Regions from separate parts of the Fictibacillus sp. 7GRE50 genome, predicted to be linked through region 3. Evidence: riboswitches for the same ligand, from Rfam matches in the RefSeq annotation. Region 3 holds a riboswitch; each other region holds the start of a gene.

Region 1 (5,803 bases), 220 kb from region 3:
AGCATATGGACATACTACTCTGGATCACGATTGGTTTTATAACAATTGGATTTGTTGTTCTTACTTCTATGAAAAAAGATATGGAAAGTAAGCTCGCGTTTATTACAGGAAAAATGGAAAACGAGGAAACTTCAGCAAAAGCTAAATCCATCATTTGGTGGATCGTAAGTGCCACAGCTTGGGGAATAGTGAGTATACTTCTTATTGTTTGGTGTTTTCATCATAACTTTGGGTAATTGTTAGCTTCTATACAGAATATCACGAAACAGAACTTCCAAATGATACGAAGTTCTGTTTTTTTTTCAACATTAAACTTTAAGAGAGCTAAAAAAGCTCCCTATTCAAAGGCAGCTTTTTGACTTCCATCTTTATTAATATAATTTTCCATCACATAGAGAAGTGGTTTGTAAAGTACGATGAAGAACACCACGTTACCAATCGCATGATTTAGATCAAATGGGAGGCTCGCCAAGTAATACGGCCAGAATTTCTGCATGATGATTCCACCAAAGAGAACAGACATGATGAAACCAAACAAAAAGCCACAGAATCCTGCATAGATCGGGAGCAACAGCCAAGGTATGTTATGTCTGTATTTGCCTAAATATGCGCTCATAACGGCTATCAATCCCCAGGCAAACATCTGACCGAACGTCCACAGACCATGCCCTAGAAAAAGATTTGTTGTTATCGTGCTTAATATAGCAAGTAACAACCCTTGCACAGGACCGAGTACGAATGAAGCAAGAATGAGTATCGTCGTATTCGGCTGAACATTGGGTATCATTGAGAAGGTGATTCTGCCTACTGTTAATATAGCAGCAAGTAAGGCAATGATCGTAATTCGTTTGACTGTCAGCTTATTCATATTTGTGAAGATCAAATTCTACGACATCGCCAGGTTTTAACGTAATATCCTTAGCACCCTTCATCGCTTCTTCACCGTTTACAGAAAAGAACCAAGATGTTTTGTCCTGTTCGCTTCCAGCCACTCCTTCAATACTGCTTATAAAAGCACCATCGTATTGTGTCTCAATCTTAAAGTTATCTTGCATCACGTCCATGATCGTCACATCTTTTGCGATATCGATTTTCTTTTCCTTAACTTTTTCTTTGCCGTTATCTTTTGTAATCTGAACCGTTACTTGTTCTTTCTTCGTTTCTTCTTGTTTCGGCTGATCAGCTTTTTCTTTCGTTTCAGTCGTTCCACAGCCCACCAACATCATCATCATTGTTGCTAATACTAAAAGTAATTTCTTCATGATTAACCTCTTTCTGTTATAAAAACACTTTGTTTGATACTAAATTTACTTCACGCAACTAAAAAAATCCCCTTCGGCTACGAAGGAGATTAATAGTATACAGGCAGAAAACAGCAACCTGCCCCGGTACTGTTAAACACCCCCCTATCCTCGTAGGTCATGTCATGTAACAAACAGGCAGGTCTCCTGGCTCTTGATCATCGTCTCCTAACACCTTCCCGTTTTCACAGTGGCGATATTATAGGATTCTCACAATTACAGTGGCGGGACCGCAACGGCATCTAACCGTTTTCCCTATTAAGCTCGTCCAACAAAGGACTGCACCTGTTTAACACGTATGAAATTTTATGAAATCACAATTCCTATTATAAACATATTGGAGAAATTTGTGAAATCCTTTTTTAAAACTGCTATTGTTCCTTATGAAACAAGATTAATCGGGACGTATTGCTAATTTATTTCAACGTTCGCGGAATAACGAAAGAAAATGTCGTGCCTTCATTATTCTTGCTGTGAACGCTGATCTGACCACCATGTGCTTCTACGATGTTTCTTGCTATGGCAAGCCCAAGACCCGTTCCACCTGATTTCCCTCTTGTTCTTGCTTTGTCCCCTTTATAAAAGCGTTCGAAAACAAATGGCAGATCTTCTTCTTTTATACCCGTTCCATTATCTTTAACGAAAAACTTCACGTTCTGATCGCTCACATCTACAATAAGATTTACAAACCCGCCTTGAGAAGTATGACGAATCGCATTGTCGATCAAATTGGTTAAGACTTGCTCAATCCGGTCTGGGTCGATGTCCATCTCCTCTTGCAAACTTTTGAGATTTTTCTTAAATTCTAGATTTAATTGAATCTCTCTGTCTTTAGCAGGCCCTTGAAATTTCCGAACGATTCTTTCTGCGAAAGGAATGATCGGAAGAGAGCTGTAATGAAGCTTCATGTGACCTGCTTCTAATCTTGCAAGATCGAGGAGTTCGTTAACAAGTCTTCCCATCCGTTTCGATTCGTCTAAGATGATTCCTGCTAGTTCTTTCTTCTCTTCTTCAGATTCTGCAATATCATCTACGATCGCTTCACTATATCCTTGCAGCATAGCGATCGGCGTCTTTAATTCATGTGAAACGTTCGCAACAAAGTCTTCTCTAAGCTTGTCCATTCGTCGTTCTTCTGTCATATCACGAAGTACAGCTACTGCTCCACGAATCATAGATTGGTCATATAGTGGTGTCATAACGACGACCCACGAGCGGCCTTGTATCGCGATCTCTGTCATCTGTTCACTCTCAAGTGCAACAACTTGCCCAAAGAGCTGTTTGACCGTCTCAGGAACGTTTCCGTTGACCTCTGTCTTCATGCCTGATTCGTAATAAAATGCCTGTAGGAATCGATCAGCAGGAGGATTTGTAACCAGTATGTTCATTTTTCTATCAAAGGTGATCACACCATCAGCCATCGAACTTAAAACACTTGTTAACTGTTCTTTTTCTTGATTCAATGCTGTGATATTGTTTTTTAACTGTCTGCCCATACGGTTAAACGTCATGCCAAGTTCGCCGATCTCATCATGCGTTAAAATCGGCACTTTCATATCAAACTCACCTTTTGCTACAGACGTCGCTGCTTCTCTCATCCTTCTTAGTGGTGCCGTAATTCGAGTAGATAAGAAAAACGCAAAGATCGTAGTTAAGATGATCGCGATCCCCGCTGCTAAAAAGATGAGATACTTTGTATGGTTCGTTGTTTTTTCCACATTCTCGATGGATTGATAGACGTAAACGGCTCCTGCATTTTCTCCCGATCCATAAGGTTCACCGTAGATGATCATCGTTTGCATCGTCTCATCATTTTTATTCAGAACGGGAAAATCTCCGTTTACGTAGATCTTTTTTTCACTCTCTGCGACAGTAGATAACTGATCATTCTCTTTGAAAACAGAAACTGGGATATAAGGTGCATCATCGTAAGAATTCTTAGACATAAAGGATTCCTGATTTTCGTCTATGATCATGATAGACATGGAATATGCTTCAGCCATTTCACTTGTGATGCGTATTGCTTCTTCCTTGTTCTCATCGCTTTCCATAATCAACATCACTCGATCAGCCATCTTCGTTAATTGTTCTTTGGCTTGATCATCGTAAAACGATTCAAAAAACTGCGTAAGAAGAATGGTGAGCAGGGTTAAAACGACCGAGACTAATAAAAGTATCGTTATCCAAAGTTTACCAACTACACTTCTCCAGATCATTCATTCCCAACCTCAAATTTATATCCTACTCCCCAAACGGTCGCGATCATGGATGCTGCATCCGGTGAGACTTTGTTAAGCTTTTCTCTAAGTCTTTTCACATGTGTGTCAACTGTTCTAAGATCACCAAAGAATTCATAGTTCCAAACATCTTTTAGCAATTGTTCGCGCGCATAGACTTTATCTGGAGTCTTCGCTAAGTAGTACAACAACTCATATTCTTTCGGTGTTAAGTTGACTTCTTTTCCGCCAGCTGTTACACGGTGAGCATCGTGATCGATCGTAAGGTGCTTAAACACAACAACGTTCTTTGCAACCGTTTCGGTTTGAAGAAACTTCGTCGGTGACGACCTTCTCAACAACGCTTTTACTCGTAGAATGACTTCTCTTGGACTGAACGGCTTCGCGATGTAATCGTCCGTACCTGCTTCGAATCCTTCTATGCGATTAAGCTCTTCTCCTTTAGCTGTCAACATGATTACAGGAGTCGCTTTCTTTTCTCTTAACTTTTCACAAACCTCAATGCCATCCATACCAGGAAGCATAAGGTCGAGCAATATGAGATCAAAATTGATGGATACTGCCATCTGTAGCGCATCCTCACCGTTTTCGGCTTCATGAACTTCGTAGTTCTCTCGCTCTAGATACATCGTTAATAGTTTTCGAATTCTTTCTTCATCATCAACAACTAGAATTTTAGCTTCTGTATCCATATTCAATCCTCCACATAAAATCAGTTAAACAAGATTTTTTCCTGTCTCTATCATACATGAAACCAAGTACACTAAACAAACCGGACATGCTGTCTATCTATTTTCTTTTAAGTATGTATCAAAGTTGTTTCTTAAAAGTAGTTGATTTCCGTTTCAGGTGCTCGCTTTCCGCGGGGCAGGCGGTGAGCCACATTCGTTCGTTTCACTCTTAAGTGTCTCACCTGCCCGCCTATCCCGCAGGAGTCTCGCACCTTCCACTCCAATCAACTGTCTAAGAAGACAAGGATTTTAAAAATACAACCGTTTAGACAAGAGCGCTTTTAAAAAAGTCTCTCTAAAGAAAGAGAGACTTTAAAATCATTATGCGTATGAATGCAATCCTACAAGAACAAGGTTTACCGCGATCAAGTTAAATGTAATGATCCAGAACCCTAACACACAAAGCCATGCAGACTTTTCTCCGTGCCAGCCCCTTGATAGTCGTAAATGAAGAAAAGCGGCATAGAACAAGAACGTGATAAGAGCCCAAACTTCTTTTGGATCCCATCCCCAGAATCTCGACCAAGCTTGCTGAGCCCATATCATAGCAAAGATTAGTGCTCCAAGTGTAAAGATAGGAAAGCCGATCGCAACTGCTCGGTAGCTGATCTCATCCAGAAGATCTGGTTTCATCTTAACTTTTGTCTGAAGAGCTGCTGCTATTCTTTTTCTTAAAATCAGACGAAGTAAGCCATAAAGGATTCCTCCTGCTAAGAGAGACCAAATGAACGTATTCAACTTAACAGAAGCATCAACACCGTTCATCCAAGATGGCGTTGAGAATAGTGGTCCAAACGAATCGTCCAGTTGCTCTCCGTTACTTGGACCTGCAATGGCAGGCATATCATAGACGACTTTAACTGCCTGATTGTTATCATCCATCATTTCAAATGTCGTTTCATATCCAGCACCTTTAAAACCGATCGAAACAAAGATGAATCCAACAACCGCAATCAAACTGTAAAGAATAATCTCTAACCATAAAGTCTTTTTAGACGAGACGGTCTGATCAACTGTACGGATTAAATAAATGAGTCCTGATACGAAAGAGATCGCAAGGATTCCCTCTCCGAGTGCCGCTGTTGTAACATGGATCTTCAGCCAGTCACTTTGAAGGGCAGGAATAAGCGGAGAGATATCTCTTGGAAACATACTGGCATACGCGATAACAAGAACAGCAATAGGCATCGCGAAAACGCCTAGACCGTTCGTTCGATAGATGATGTATAGAATAATGAATGCAAGTACCATCATCATGCCAAAAAAGGTAGTGAACTCAAACAAGTTACTTACAGGGGCATGTCCACTTGCCATCCACCTTGTAATAAAATAGCCTAGTTGAGCTGCAAAACCTACACATGAACTTATGAACCCTATTTTTCCCCACTTTTTTGTATGAACAGCATCTTTTCCTTTTTTATCTGAAATAGACATTGCAAAGAATAGAGTAGAGAACAAGTAAATAATAAATGCACTATATAAAAGTGTACTGCTGATTTCAGCCATCATTAACCCTCCCGCTTGAACAGCATTA
Region 2 (5,803 bases), on a different contig from region 3:
TGTAAGTTACACAAGTGCTATCTATGTCAATTATTCAATTCTCTTCTTACAATATCTAAGAGGACGGTGTTCTGATCGGTCTGGATATCACCTTTGTTTTCAAGGTTTTTCAAGTAGTAAGGTAGTTCCAACACATCCTTCAGTCTTCCTTCTGTTAAGAATGGAACGGTAACTTTTAATCGGATGTCTTCTCGCTTTACCGGTAATGTCGAAGCGAGGACATAACCCCAATCCACACCCGTCTTGTTAGAGAAATTATGAAAGGGAATTGTGAAAAGTCCACATTCTTTTAACGTCTTTTCGATGCTCCACATATATTCTGGCATCAGGTTGACGGTTGAACAAGCAATGGATACAACACCACCCGGGTTTAAGTGTTCTTTTAATTGATGATAAAACTCTAAAGAAAACAATTGGGATAGACTTGGACATCTTTCAGTCGGTTCTGGTATGTCTACAATGATCACATCCCACGTTTCTAGGCTTTCTTCTACAAAATGTCTGCCATCTTCAATCACCGTTCTCACTCTGTGATGATTTAATGAACCCTCATTGAATGTAACTAAACGATCGAAGTTCTTTCCAAGATCCATCATCTCCGCATCAACATCTACAGCGATAATTTCCTCAACGTTCTCATAACGCAAAACCTCTCGCACACTGATTCCGCCTCCGCCACCGATGATTAAGATGCGTTTAGTCTCTTTCGCTGCGGCCATCGGAACATGTACGATCACTTCTGCATACTCATTTTCATCTTGTTTCGTGCCAAACATGATTTCACCATTGCTGTAGACCCATACTTCTCCTGAGACATCGATTAGTGCAATTCTTTGTGTCAACGTTTTGAACGTCTGAATCAGTTTGAAGTCTCTTTCGGGTCTCTGACCATCATTTATATAGAGTTTAAGTGAGCCACTTCCCAAAAACCTCCAATATAAATAACCACCCGCTTCTATTATAAAAACTGCGGCTGCACCAATCGCTAGCCACATGAGTTCATCCACTATAAACACTCCTTATTTTTCAACGAGCTATATGCTCATTCTTATTCATGCATCGGACATGTGGTGTTTAAATCTTTGTGTATAAACAAAATTTAGGCGTGTGCATATACTAATGCGACAATCATTTTTTTGGAGGTTATCTTGATGAGCTATATGAACCCACAACAACAGCAACAAGACACCGGACAACAGCAGAGTGATGGGCAGCAGCAAGCACTTCAACTATCTCTTCAACTCATTAGAGAAGCTGTTGCTGGTGAAAGGGAAGATGAATTATTTTACGACTATTTAATTTCTGAGGCACCCACAAACGAACAAAAATTAATCATCGCATCTATTCGAGATGATGAGAAAAGGCATAACAAACTCTTTAGAATGATCTACAAAGATCTTACCGGCCAAGAAGTTCCACCAATGAACGGAGAAGAGTTTCTGAAACCGAAAACCTATAAAGACGGACTTGTAAAAGCGCTGTTTGGCGAACTTGCTGCCGTAGAGAAATATCGCGTTATTCGCCAAGGACTTCCTAATACGTATTATCGAGATATTCTCTTTAACATCATTACAGATGAGATCAAGCACAGCGCTAAGTACAACTATTTATTCACGTTAAACAGTACATCAAGTGCTCCTCGTTCTTTTCATCAAGAACACAGAATGCCTCAAACGGAGAGCTTAGCAGACCAATGGGTTTCGTACATTGATCCGTTAGTACAAAGAGCATTAAAAGAGACCGAAGAAGGCATTAACTTAACTCATCTCTATCAGGAATTTATTTTATCTGGTGTTCTTGTTGGTCAAGGATTTACACCTCAACAAGCTATTGAACAGGTAGAAGAGTGGGAAAAAACAGGAGAGTCTCAGCTGTTGAAAAAGAGCAAGATGATGGGAAACCAAGGAAGATAGGAGAAGAGAGGGATGGAATCTACACAAACATTTTCAAAGCCTTTTATTGGCGATCAATTTCCGGAGATGACGGTTCATACAACCCTTGGGGAACTTGTCCTCCCAACAAGCTATCAAGGTCATTGGTTTGTCCTCTTTAGCCATCCGGGTGACTTTACACCCGTATGCACAACAGAGTTTGTTGCGTTTCAAAAGCTCATGCCTGAGTTTACAAAGCTCAACACTTACTTAATCGGATTATCTGTAGAACAAGTATACTCACACTTAAAATGGATCGAATGGATACAGCAGAATTTAAAAGTAGAGATTACTTTTCCGATCATCGCGGATAGTCTAGGCCGGATTGCTACTAGACTAGGAATGATACACCCTACGATGGGAACAAGAACAGTACGGAGTGTTTATATCGTAGATCCGACAGGCAAGATTCGTCTTATCCTTACGTATCCTGAAAATGTTGGCCGTAATATCAACGAGATCCTAAGAGCGGTTAAGGCGCTGCAGACAGCAGATAGAAATAAAGCAGCAACACCTGCAAACTGGCCGAAAAACGAGCTTGTTGGAGACCGTCTTATCGTTCCTCCAGCTGCCACAGTACAAGAAGCTAAAAAACGGGCAGAACAAGCACAAGCAGGAGAGATCGAGTGCTACGATTGGTGGTTATGTACAAAGCCTCTTCATGATAGATAAAGAGAGCAGCCTTTGATTAGGCTGCTCTCTTTATCTCCACACATTCTCTATGCCGTTTTAATTTTAACGATAAAATAATAATATTTATACATCACCACAAGAATCAAAATCACTCTTGCGATCATACTGTCTGTAAGGATAAAAGTAATCAAGATCATCGAATCTGAAAACAGGCTGATCATGATCTTTTTCTTTTTAGTGAGCGAACGATTCCTAACAAAATCATCTAGATGTTTTTTATAAATGTCGGTTCCTTTAAACCACACTTCAAACTTTTTTGAACCTTTTACGAAGAAATAAGATGCGAGTAGTAAGAGTGGTGTTGTAGGAAGCAACGGCAAGACGATACCGATAACGCCTAAACCTAGGAAAAAGAACCCCAATGCTACAAATATTATATTTTTAATTTTCATTGGGATTCTCACTTCCTTTTCCTTTTAAAATAGGTTTATTTGTATACATTGTTGCTTTTGTTAGTTGTTGGTTTCCGCTCCAGGTTGCACGCTTTCCACGGGGCGAACGGTGAGCCTCCTGCCGCTTTGCGCCATTAGGAGTCTCCACCTGACCGCTTCAAAGTTGTCTCTTTGCTCCTGCGTCTACAAGTTTATGCTAGAAAGTGGACTTCCTCGTCGCATGCCTTGCGAGAAGCTTCTCATGTAGCAGGCAGGCAACCTTCCGCTACAACCAACTTACAAAGAAGAAAGAAAAAACTACAACTATAACTTTTAAAGAAACCTTAAATTTTGTTTACATTTTTATATAACAAACGCCTTTCTTTCCTTAGTGGAGCACCTTTAAAGAGTGCTTCTTCCTCTTCTGTCTCAGGAATGACACTCGGTACCGGAAACGGCTTACCGTTTTGATCAATGGCCACCATCGTTAAGATTGACGTGGTGTTCAACGTCCTGTTCCCCGTCTCTAGATTTTGACACTCCACTTTTACGTATACTTCCATAGACGTTCTTCCCGTTGAGATTACTACACCTTCTAATATGAGGATGTCTCCCACTTTAGCCGACGATAAGAAGTTTACATTATCAATGGATGCGGTGACAACCACTTTCTTGCTGTGCTTCATGGCGGCAATCGCTGCGATTTCATCAATGTACGATAAAACGGTACCACCGAATATCGTTCCCATGTGATTCGTGTCAGGCGGCAATACCAACTTTGTTTGAATCGTTCTTGAGATGTTTGCTGATAACTGCTGTTCCATACCATACCCTCTTTTCTGAAGCTTGAAAGCTCCTCTTATTTTGAGGGAGTTAGTGAACAAAGAAAAATACCCATCACGAAAGACGGGTACGTAAGAATACATAACAGAAAGAATGATCTATTAAATATCCCTCGTCCTATCTTCCCAACTCCCGAAGAAGATCAACGCTATAAAGATGGCAGGTCTCCTGACTCGTGCATCAGCCTACTCTAAGCCCTTCCCGTCAGATAGACAGTGGTTTTGCTTATTTCGTCAGCACTTACAGTTGCGGGTACAGTCCTGGCCTCACACCAGATTCCCTATTAAGTCTGCAACAGACACCATAATTATCGGATCTTATGAAATTTTGAATCTATCTTATTGTACCACTAACAATTTTTACTTTTTACAAAACCTTTTAATCTTCTTCATATCACGTTTAAAATCTCCTGCTATTCTTATCTCAAAAGACTGGGGAGGTTTTCTAATGATACGTCCAACAGCATTAATCCTTACAGCTAACTATGGCAGCGGTCATGTTCAAGTGGCTAATGTCCTCGCTGAAGAAATGAAGAGTAAAGGATTTCAACCTGTCATATCTGATTTATTTGGTGAAGCTCACCCCATCATGTCCCAAGTTACGCAATCCATATTTATCAAAAGCTTTTCACACGGCTCTTCTTTTTATAAATGGTTTTATTATGGAACAAACAAATTGAATGCCAATACGATTACACAATTCTCTCGTTATTTAGGAAGAAAAAGATTTCTAGAATTGATTAAAGAACATCAACCCCGTTTTGTAATAACAACCTTTCCCCTTCACGCTGCGCCATTTCTTATTAAAAAATCACGGTTTAACATCCCCATCTATACCGTGATCACTGATTATTTCGCTCATCCATTTTGGATCAATCCAGCGATTGATCATTATTTTGTTGCGTCTGATTCAGTCAAAAACGGACTGATCAAACATGGTGTGGCAGAAAATAGAATTACTGTTAGCGGTATTCCCATTCGTTCAGACTTTTATCGCCCAATTCATAAAGAGAAAGTGTTTACTAAATACGGAGTTACGCCAAGTAAACGTGTCGTGACGCTCCTAGCTGGTGCTCAAGGTGTGCTAAGGAATGTTAAGGTTCTTACTCAGCTTTTATTAAAAGATCCTTCTCTGCGAGTAATTGTAGTATGTGGCAAGAATAAAACGTTGTATGAGAAATTAACACCACTAGCCGAACAACATCCAGGTTCATTCCGATTATTCGCTTACGTAGACGAACTTCATGAAGTCTTAAAGATTTCCCATTGCGTAGTAACCAAGCCAGGTGGCATCTCCATTACTGAAGCTGCTGCTGTAAGAGTGCCACTTATTCTATATAAGCCCGTTCCTGGCCAAGAAGGAGAAAATGCTAAGTATTTTGAAGAAAAAGGTGCTGCAATAGTTGTTCATACCGCAGACGAAATTGTGGAGAATGTTCAGAGGCTATTTAATAACGAAGCTTTATTATGTAACATGCAGAAAAGTTTAGAACTCATTCATAAATCTCACTCTTCCTCATTGATTGCTGATTATGCTGTTGAAGATATACAACAGCTAACTCAAATTACACGTTAAGTAGCTATTGATGGATATAGCTTCTGATAAAACTGGGCGGGGTTTGCGACTACTATCTTGAGAAATTTTTGAAATAATACTAGAAATTTCGGATTTATTCCGGCGAGTTTTGGTCATAAACCGGCGAGTCGTCACACTTCGACAAGACACACTAGCCCTATACCCCCTACCTCAACATAGCAGTGCAAACTTAACTTATTCGCGCACTCCAAAAAATAGACTGGCAGAATCGCTATCATCAGCGTTTCTGCCAGTTTTAAAACTTTAATCTTCCTTAGCACAGTCTTCCGCAATGGCTCGAAGGTCCGCATAGAAAAAATCATCATTGCATAACGGGGAGTGTTCCTTTTTATTATCATATTTCTCAACGATTTCCTTCAATTCACCGGT
Region 3 (5,803 bases):
GAAGAAATAAATGGTGCCACTTATACGCTAAATGATTTTGCGGGAACTTCAGCAGAAGTTCAAAAAGTAAAAAAACATGTGAAAAATATTGCCAGTGGAGATCTATCCGTATTGATCCGCGGAGAGAGCGGAACAGGAAAAGAGTTGCTTGCCCATAGCATTCATCAATTAAGTGAAAGAAGTGGAAAGCCCTTTATAAAACTGAATTGTGGTGCAGTGCCAGAGCATTTGTTTGAATCTGAGCTATTCGGCTATTCCGAAGGAGCATTTACAGGAGCAAAAAAAGGCGGGAAATTAGGTAAGTTTCAACTTGCAGACGGAGGCACTCTATTTTTGGATGAGATTGGGGACCTTCCTCAAAGTATGCAAATAAAATTGCTGCGTGTACTTCAGGAAAAAGAAGTAGAGCCTGTAGGAGCTGTTCAACCCCAAAAAGTAAACGTGCGAGTGATCGCTGCTACAAATCGCTCATTAGAAGGATTGATCAATGAGAATAAGTTTCGTGAAGACTTGTTTTATCGGATAAATGTCCTTCAAATCCAAATACCTCCGCTTCGTGAGAGAAAAGAAGATATATGGCCTCTCGCAGAAAATTTTATCCGATTGAACTGTGCTGAAACAGGTAAAAGAATCCTTAGTATTGATCAAGATGTAAAAGAAGCATTCTTAGAATACAGCTGGCCAGGCAATGCGAGAGAACTTAAAAATTTTGTTGAGGCAGGCATCCAACTTACCCATAGTGATAGATTATCGTTAGATGTTTTTCCGGATTTTCTAAAAGAAAAGCTCGGAATCAATAAGAAGCAGATGACACTCAAAGAACATCTTCAAGAAACAGAAAAAAATGTGATCGCTTACTATTTAGAGAAGATGAACGGGGATATTATGCAAGTCGCTAAACATCTAGGCATTGGAAAGACAAACCTATATGATAAGATTAAAAAATATAACATTCGTTAATCTAATCTTCTATTCCGAAAAAACGGAACACCCTTCCGGATTTTCGGAATGATTCATTTTATTAATTAAATGAGATTTCCAAGTGTCATCTATGTTATATTCTAACTTTCTATAATCACAAAGTTTAAGTATCGATATTATTTTTCCGTTTTTCCGGAAAAACAATAGGATGATGTATACCCCTTATACGTTCTGATGTTGGCATGAAACTTGCAAATGAATTATAGGGTGTAAATGATATGGAAAGGTGATGATGCTAAAAAAATGAAAGCGCTTCAAAAATGTTAAATGGATAGAATGGGGGAATTTGAAAATGGACATTATTATTATTTTATTAGCTTTATTCTTCTTAATGTTCGTAGCTTACAGAGGATTCAGCGTTATCTTATTCGCGCCGATCGCTGCGTTGTTTGCTGTATTGCTTACTGAACCTGGTCACGTATTGCCTTTTTTCTCAGGAGTGTTCATGGAGAAAATGGTTGGTTTTATTAAACTCTATTTCCCGGTCTTCTTACTAGGGGCGATTTTCGGGAAAGTTATTGAAATGTCAGGATTTGCAAAATCAATCACTCAGTTTGTCATCAAACTGATCGGACCTGCTAGAGCAATGCTTGCAATCGTACTTGTTGGGGCAATTTTAACGTATGGTGGGGTCTCTCTGTTTGTTGTTGCTTTTGCTCTCTACCCGTTTGCATCTGAACTTTTTAAACTTGCTGATATTCCTAAAAGACTCATACCGGGTACGATTGCGTTAGGTGCTTTTACTTTTACAATGGACGCTTTTCCAGGGAGTCCGCAAATTCAAAATATAATTCCTACATCTTTCTTCGGAACAACAACATGGGCTGCACCGTGGCTCGGGTTTATCGGAGGAATGTTTGTTTTCATATTGGGTATGATCTACCTTGAGTGGAGACGTAGACAAGCGGCTGCAAAAGGTGAAGGATACGGAACAGGACATACCAATGAGCCTGAAAAGCTAGATTCTGAAAATCTACCAAATGCTTTCATAGCGATTCTTCCGCTTATTCTAGTAGGAGTGTTCAATAAATGGTTCACCGTCTTAATTCCACAGTATTACGGTAAGACGTTTGATTTTTCTGCTATTGGTATGAAGAACGTGCCTGAGATTCAGATCCCATCACTTGCTGCTGTATGGGCAGTTGAAGGAGCTTTGATCATTGGTATCGTTACAGTTCTTTTGTTCTCTTTCAAGAGAATTAAAAACAACTTTAATAAAGGAATTAATCTATCCATTGGCGGAGCGTTACTGGCAACATTAAATACAGCATCAGAGTATGGATTTGGTGGTGTGATCGCAGCACTTCCTGGCTTTACTGCAGTAAACTCAGCGATGTCGAATACGATTAAAGACCCGTTGATCAATGAAGCGGTTACGACTACGACGTTAGCAGGTATTACAGGATCTGCGTCTGGCGGGATGAGTATTGCACTCGCAACGATGAGTGAAACGTATATCGCACAAGCAGACAAACTAGGAATTGATACAGAAGTACTTCACCGTGTTGCTTCTATGGCGAGTGGTGGAATGGATACACTCCCTCACAACGGTGCTGTTATTACGTTGTTAGCCGTTACAGGTTTAACTCACAAACAGGCATATATCGATATTTTTGCTATGACGATCATTAAAACGATAGCCGTGTTTGTAATCATTGGTTTGTATTACGGATTTGGTATCGTTTAAACCATTATTCTAAAAAAGGAGTATTAATTCCATGAGAGCGTTTGTTGAGGGGAAAGTTGTTTTTATTACAGGAGCAGCTAGTGGAATCGGTTTGCAGTTAGCAAAGGCTTTTGCTGAACAAGGAGCAAAAGTCGTGATCAGTGATTTGAATGATGAGAAAGCAAAGGAATCTGCACAACTGTTGGCTCAAGATGGTCTTGAAGCAATCGGACTTGGCTGTAATGTGACCACGGAGGAAGATATAACAAAAGCGTTGGACGAAACACTGCAACAATTCGGACGCATCGATGTGCTCATCAACAATGCAGGATTGCAGTATGTATCTCCACTTGAAGAATTCCCGACTGAGAAATTCCAGCAATTGATCAGTGTCATGCTTACCGCTCCATTTATAGCAACTAAACATGTGTTTCCAATCATGAAGAAACAACGGTTCGGACGCATCATCAACATGGCATCCATAAATGGGCTTGTAGGTTTTGCGGGGAAATCTGCTTACAACAGTGCCAAGCATGGAGTTATTGGTTTAACAAAGGTGGCTGCCTTAGAAGGTGCATCACATGGAATAACGGTAAATGCGGTTTGTCCGGGATATGTTGACACACCTCTTGTAAGAGGGCAATTAGAAGATCTGGCGAAAACGAGAAACGTAGAGTTAGAAAAAGTTTTGGAAGAAGTAATCTATCCTCTTGTTCCACAAAAAAGATTGTTAGATGTTCAGGAAATTGCAGATTATGCACTCTTTCTTTCAAGTGAGAATGCGAAAGGTGTTACGGGGCAAGCGATTGTAATCGACGGAGGATATGTCGCACAATAAACGATAGATAATTTATTGACATTCACTATATTTAGTGTCAAAGTATATAGTACAAACCTATATATGGAGAATTCAGGTGCCGGAATATCCGGCTGAAAAGGGAATTCGGTGCAATGCCGAAGCTGTCCCCGCAACTGTAATTGTGGACGAAATGGAATAGCCACTGTACGGATCAGTTATTTATAATGACTGCTGTATGGGAAGGCCCAAAGTAGGAAGAAGCAAAAGCCAGTAGACCTGCCTGAAGACTCCTATTTTCTTTTCCTCGGGGATTGGGAGAAAGAACAGCGGCTGTTTTATGCGGACGATTGTCCGTCGAAATACACGTCATTCTTTCACCCTCTTCCTGATGGAAGAGGGTTTTTATTATGACTAGGGAGTGTATTTAATATGAAAATGACAACTGAAAACTCTTTACTCGGGGAGTGGTTAAGGAGTTGTGTCGACAATTTTCCGAACATACAAGCTGAAACTTTTCTAAAAAATGCTGAGAAAATGGAAACTCATACAGGAGTGTCAAGTTCACTTTACAGACAGTTAATCATGGAAGCTTTAAATGGATTAAATGCAGAAGAGCCACAGTGGACATTTGTGGCATCGCAAATCTATTTAAAGCAATTATATGAAGAAGTCATGATCAATCGTGCTGAAGCAGAAAAACGTCCATATACGAACCTTTATGGCTTGATCTCTAAGTTAGTAAGTTTGAATATCTATGATGATACCATTCTATCTGCGTACTCTAAGGAAGAGTTGGAGAATGCTGAAAACATGATAGACCCTACGAGAGATAAGCTATTTACATACATCGGACTCAAAACGCTTGCTGATCGATATTTGGCAAAAGGGTTCAATCACGAAATTTATGAATTGCCACAAGAACGCTGGATGCTGATCGCGTTGTTTTTAATGAGAGACGAGAATCCAACAAATAGACTTCAATTAGTCGAAGAAGCATACTGGGCGCTCTCGAACCTTTATATGACGGTTGCCACCCCGACTTTAGCGAATGCAGGCAAGAGTTATGGGCAGCTTAGTTCTTGTTTTATTGATACGATCGACGATAGTTTAAGAGGGATCTTTGATTCTAATACAGATGCTGCAACTGTTTCGAAAGGTGGCGGCGGACTTGGTATCTATCTTGGTAAGATTAGAGCAAGAGGTTCTGACATAAAAGGATTCAAAGGAAACTCATCAGGTGTAATACCATGGATGAAGCAGTTAAATAACACGGCCGTTTCTGTAGATCAGCTTGGACAGAGACAAGGCGCGATTGCAGTCTACCTGGATATTTGGCATAAAGACATCTTGGAGTTTTTAGATGCAAAGTTAAACAATGGTGATGAACGAATGAGAACGCATGACCTTTTTACAGGTGTGTGTCTGCCAGATCTTTTCATGGAGCGCGTGGAAAAACGCGAGGATTGGTATCTGTTCGATCCTCATGAGGTAAGAAAAATCAAAGGCTATTCGTTAGAAGATTTCTATGATGAAACGGTTGGGTCAGGAAGCTTTAGAGAAAAATATGCTGATTGTGTAGAGGATGAGAGACTTTCAAAAAAATCCATTCCTGCTATTGAGATCATGAAACGGATCATGAAGTCGCAACTTGAAACCGGAACACCGTTCATGTTCTATCGAGATACTGTAAACCGATTAAATCCGAATTCTCACAAAGGGATGGTCTATGCATCTAATCTGTGCACAGAGATTATGCAAAACATGTCTGCAACGGTTGTCACTTCAGAGGAGGCAGAGGATGGAGAAATTGTCATCAGAAAAACGCCAGGAGACTTTGTCGTCTGTAATCTGTCATCTCTTTCTCTTGCTAAAGTGATCAATGATCAAGTGTTAAAGAGAGTCATTGATATTCAAATCCGAATGCTAGATAACGTTATTGATCTAAATCGTATAGATGTACCTCAAGCAGAACTTACAAATAAGAAATATCGTGCGGTCGGTGTAGGTACGTTTGGATGGCACCACCTTTTAGCAAAAGAGGGAATCAAGTGGGAAAGTGAAGAAGCCGTTTCGTACGCTGATAACCTTTATGAAATTATTAATTTTCATGTAATCAACGCTAGTTGTGAGCTTGCGGGAGAAAAGGGAAGATATCCGGCATTTTCAGGTTCAGATTGGGAGACAGGAAACTACTTTTCGAAGCGTAACTATTCCTCTGAAGAATGGAGTAGTCTAAAAAAACGAGTTAATATTCACGGCTTAAGGAATGGATACCTCATTGCGGTTGCACCGAATTCATCAACGTCTATCATCGCAAATTCGACACCGAGTGTAGATCCTATATTTAAAAAATTCTA

What was found. A riboswitch is a leader RNA that binds a small molecule or an ion and turns the genes downstream of it on or off. The one in region 3 is predicted to bind cobalamin.
Region 1: it holds a riboswitch for cobalamin, as region 3 does, so the genes downstream of both, IHV12_RS16680 (DUF4430 domain-containing protein) here and IHV12_RS15460 (ribonucleoside-diphosphate reductase subunit alpha) in region 3, are expected to answer to the same signal.
Region 2: it holds a riboswitch for cobalamin, as region 3 does, so the genes downstream of both, IHV12_RS19105 (acyl-CoA thioesterase) here and IHV12_RS15460 (ribonucleoside-diphosphate reductase subunit alpha) in region 3, are expected to answer to the same signal.

What each region holds. Positions count from the first base shown of each region.
Region 1 covers NZ_JACZDW010000004.1:302,201-308,003, reverse strand. The annotation lists gene IHV12_RS16690 (hypothetical protein) at 6-236, shown strand; gene IHV12_RS16685 (ECF transporter S component) at 338-868, opposite strand; gene IHV12_RS16680 (DUF4430 domain-containing protein) at 861-1,262, opposite strand; cobalamin riboswitch at 1,422-1,605, opposite strand; gene IHV12_RS16675 (ATP-binding protein) at 1,718-3,517, opposite strand; gene IHV12_RS16670 (response regulator transcription factor) at 3,514-4,230, opposite strand; gene ccsB (c-type cytochrome biogenesis protein CcsB) at 4,591-5,775, opposite strand; gene resB (cytochrome c biogenesis protein ResB) at 5,801-5,803, opposite strand, start outside.
Region 2 covers NZ_JACZDW010000005.1:108,536-114,338, forward strand. The annotation lists gene IHV12_RS19085 (spermidine synthase) at 27-1,007, opposite strand; gene IHV12_RS19090 (ferritin-like domain-containing protein) at 1,152-1,913, shown strand; gene IHV12_RS19095 (peroxiredoxin) at 1,926-2,603, shown strand; gene IHV12_RS19100 (YbaN family protein) at 2,651-3,016, opposite strand; gene IHV12_RS19105 (acyl-CoA thioesterase) at 3,340-3,819, opposite strand; cobalamin riboswitch at 3,980-4,159, opposite strand; gene IHV12_RS19110 (MGDG synthase family glycosyltransferase) at 4,286-5,413, shown strand; gene IHV12_RS19115 (hypothetical protein) at 5,678-5,803, opposite strand, start outside.
Region 3 covers NZ_JACZDW010000004.1:78,586-84,388, forward strand. The annotation lists gene IHV12_RS15445 (sigma-54 interaction domain-containing protein) at 1-960, shown strand, start outside; gene IHV12_RS15450 (GntP family permease) at 1,274-2,668, shown strand; gene IHV12_RS15455 (3-hydroxybutyrate dehydrogenase) at 2,700-3,485, shown strand; cobalamin riboswitch at 3,543-3,744, shown strand; gene IHV12_RS15460 (ribonucleoside-diphosphate reductase subunit alpha) at 3,876-5,803, shown strand, end outside.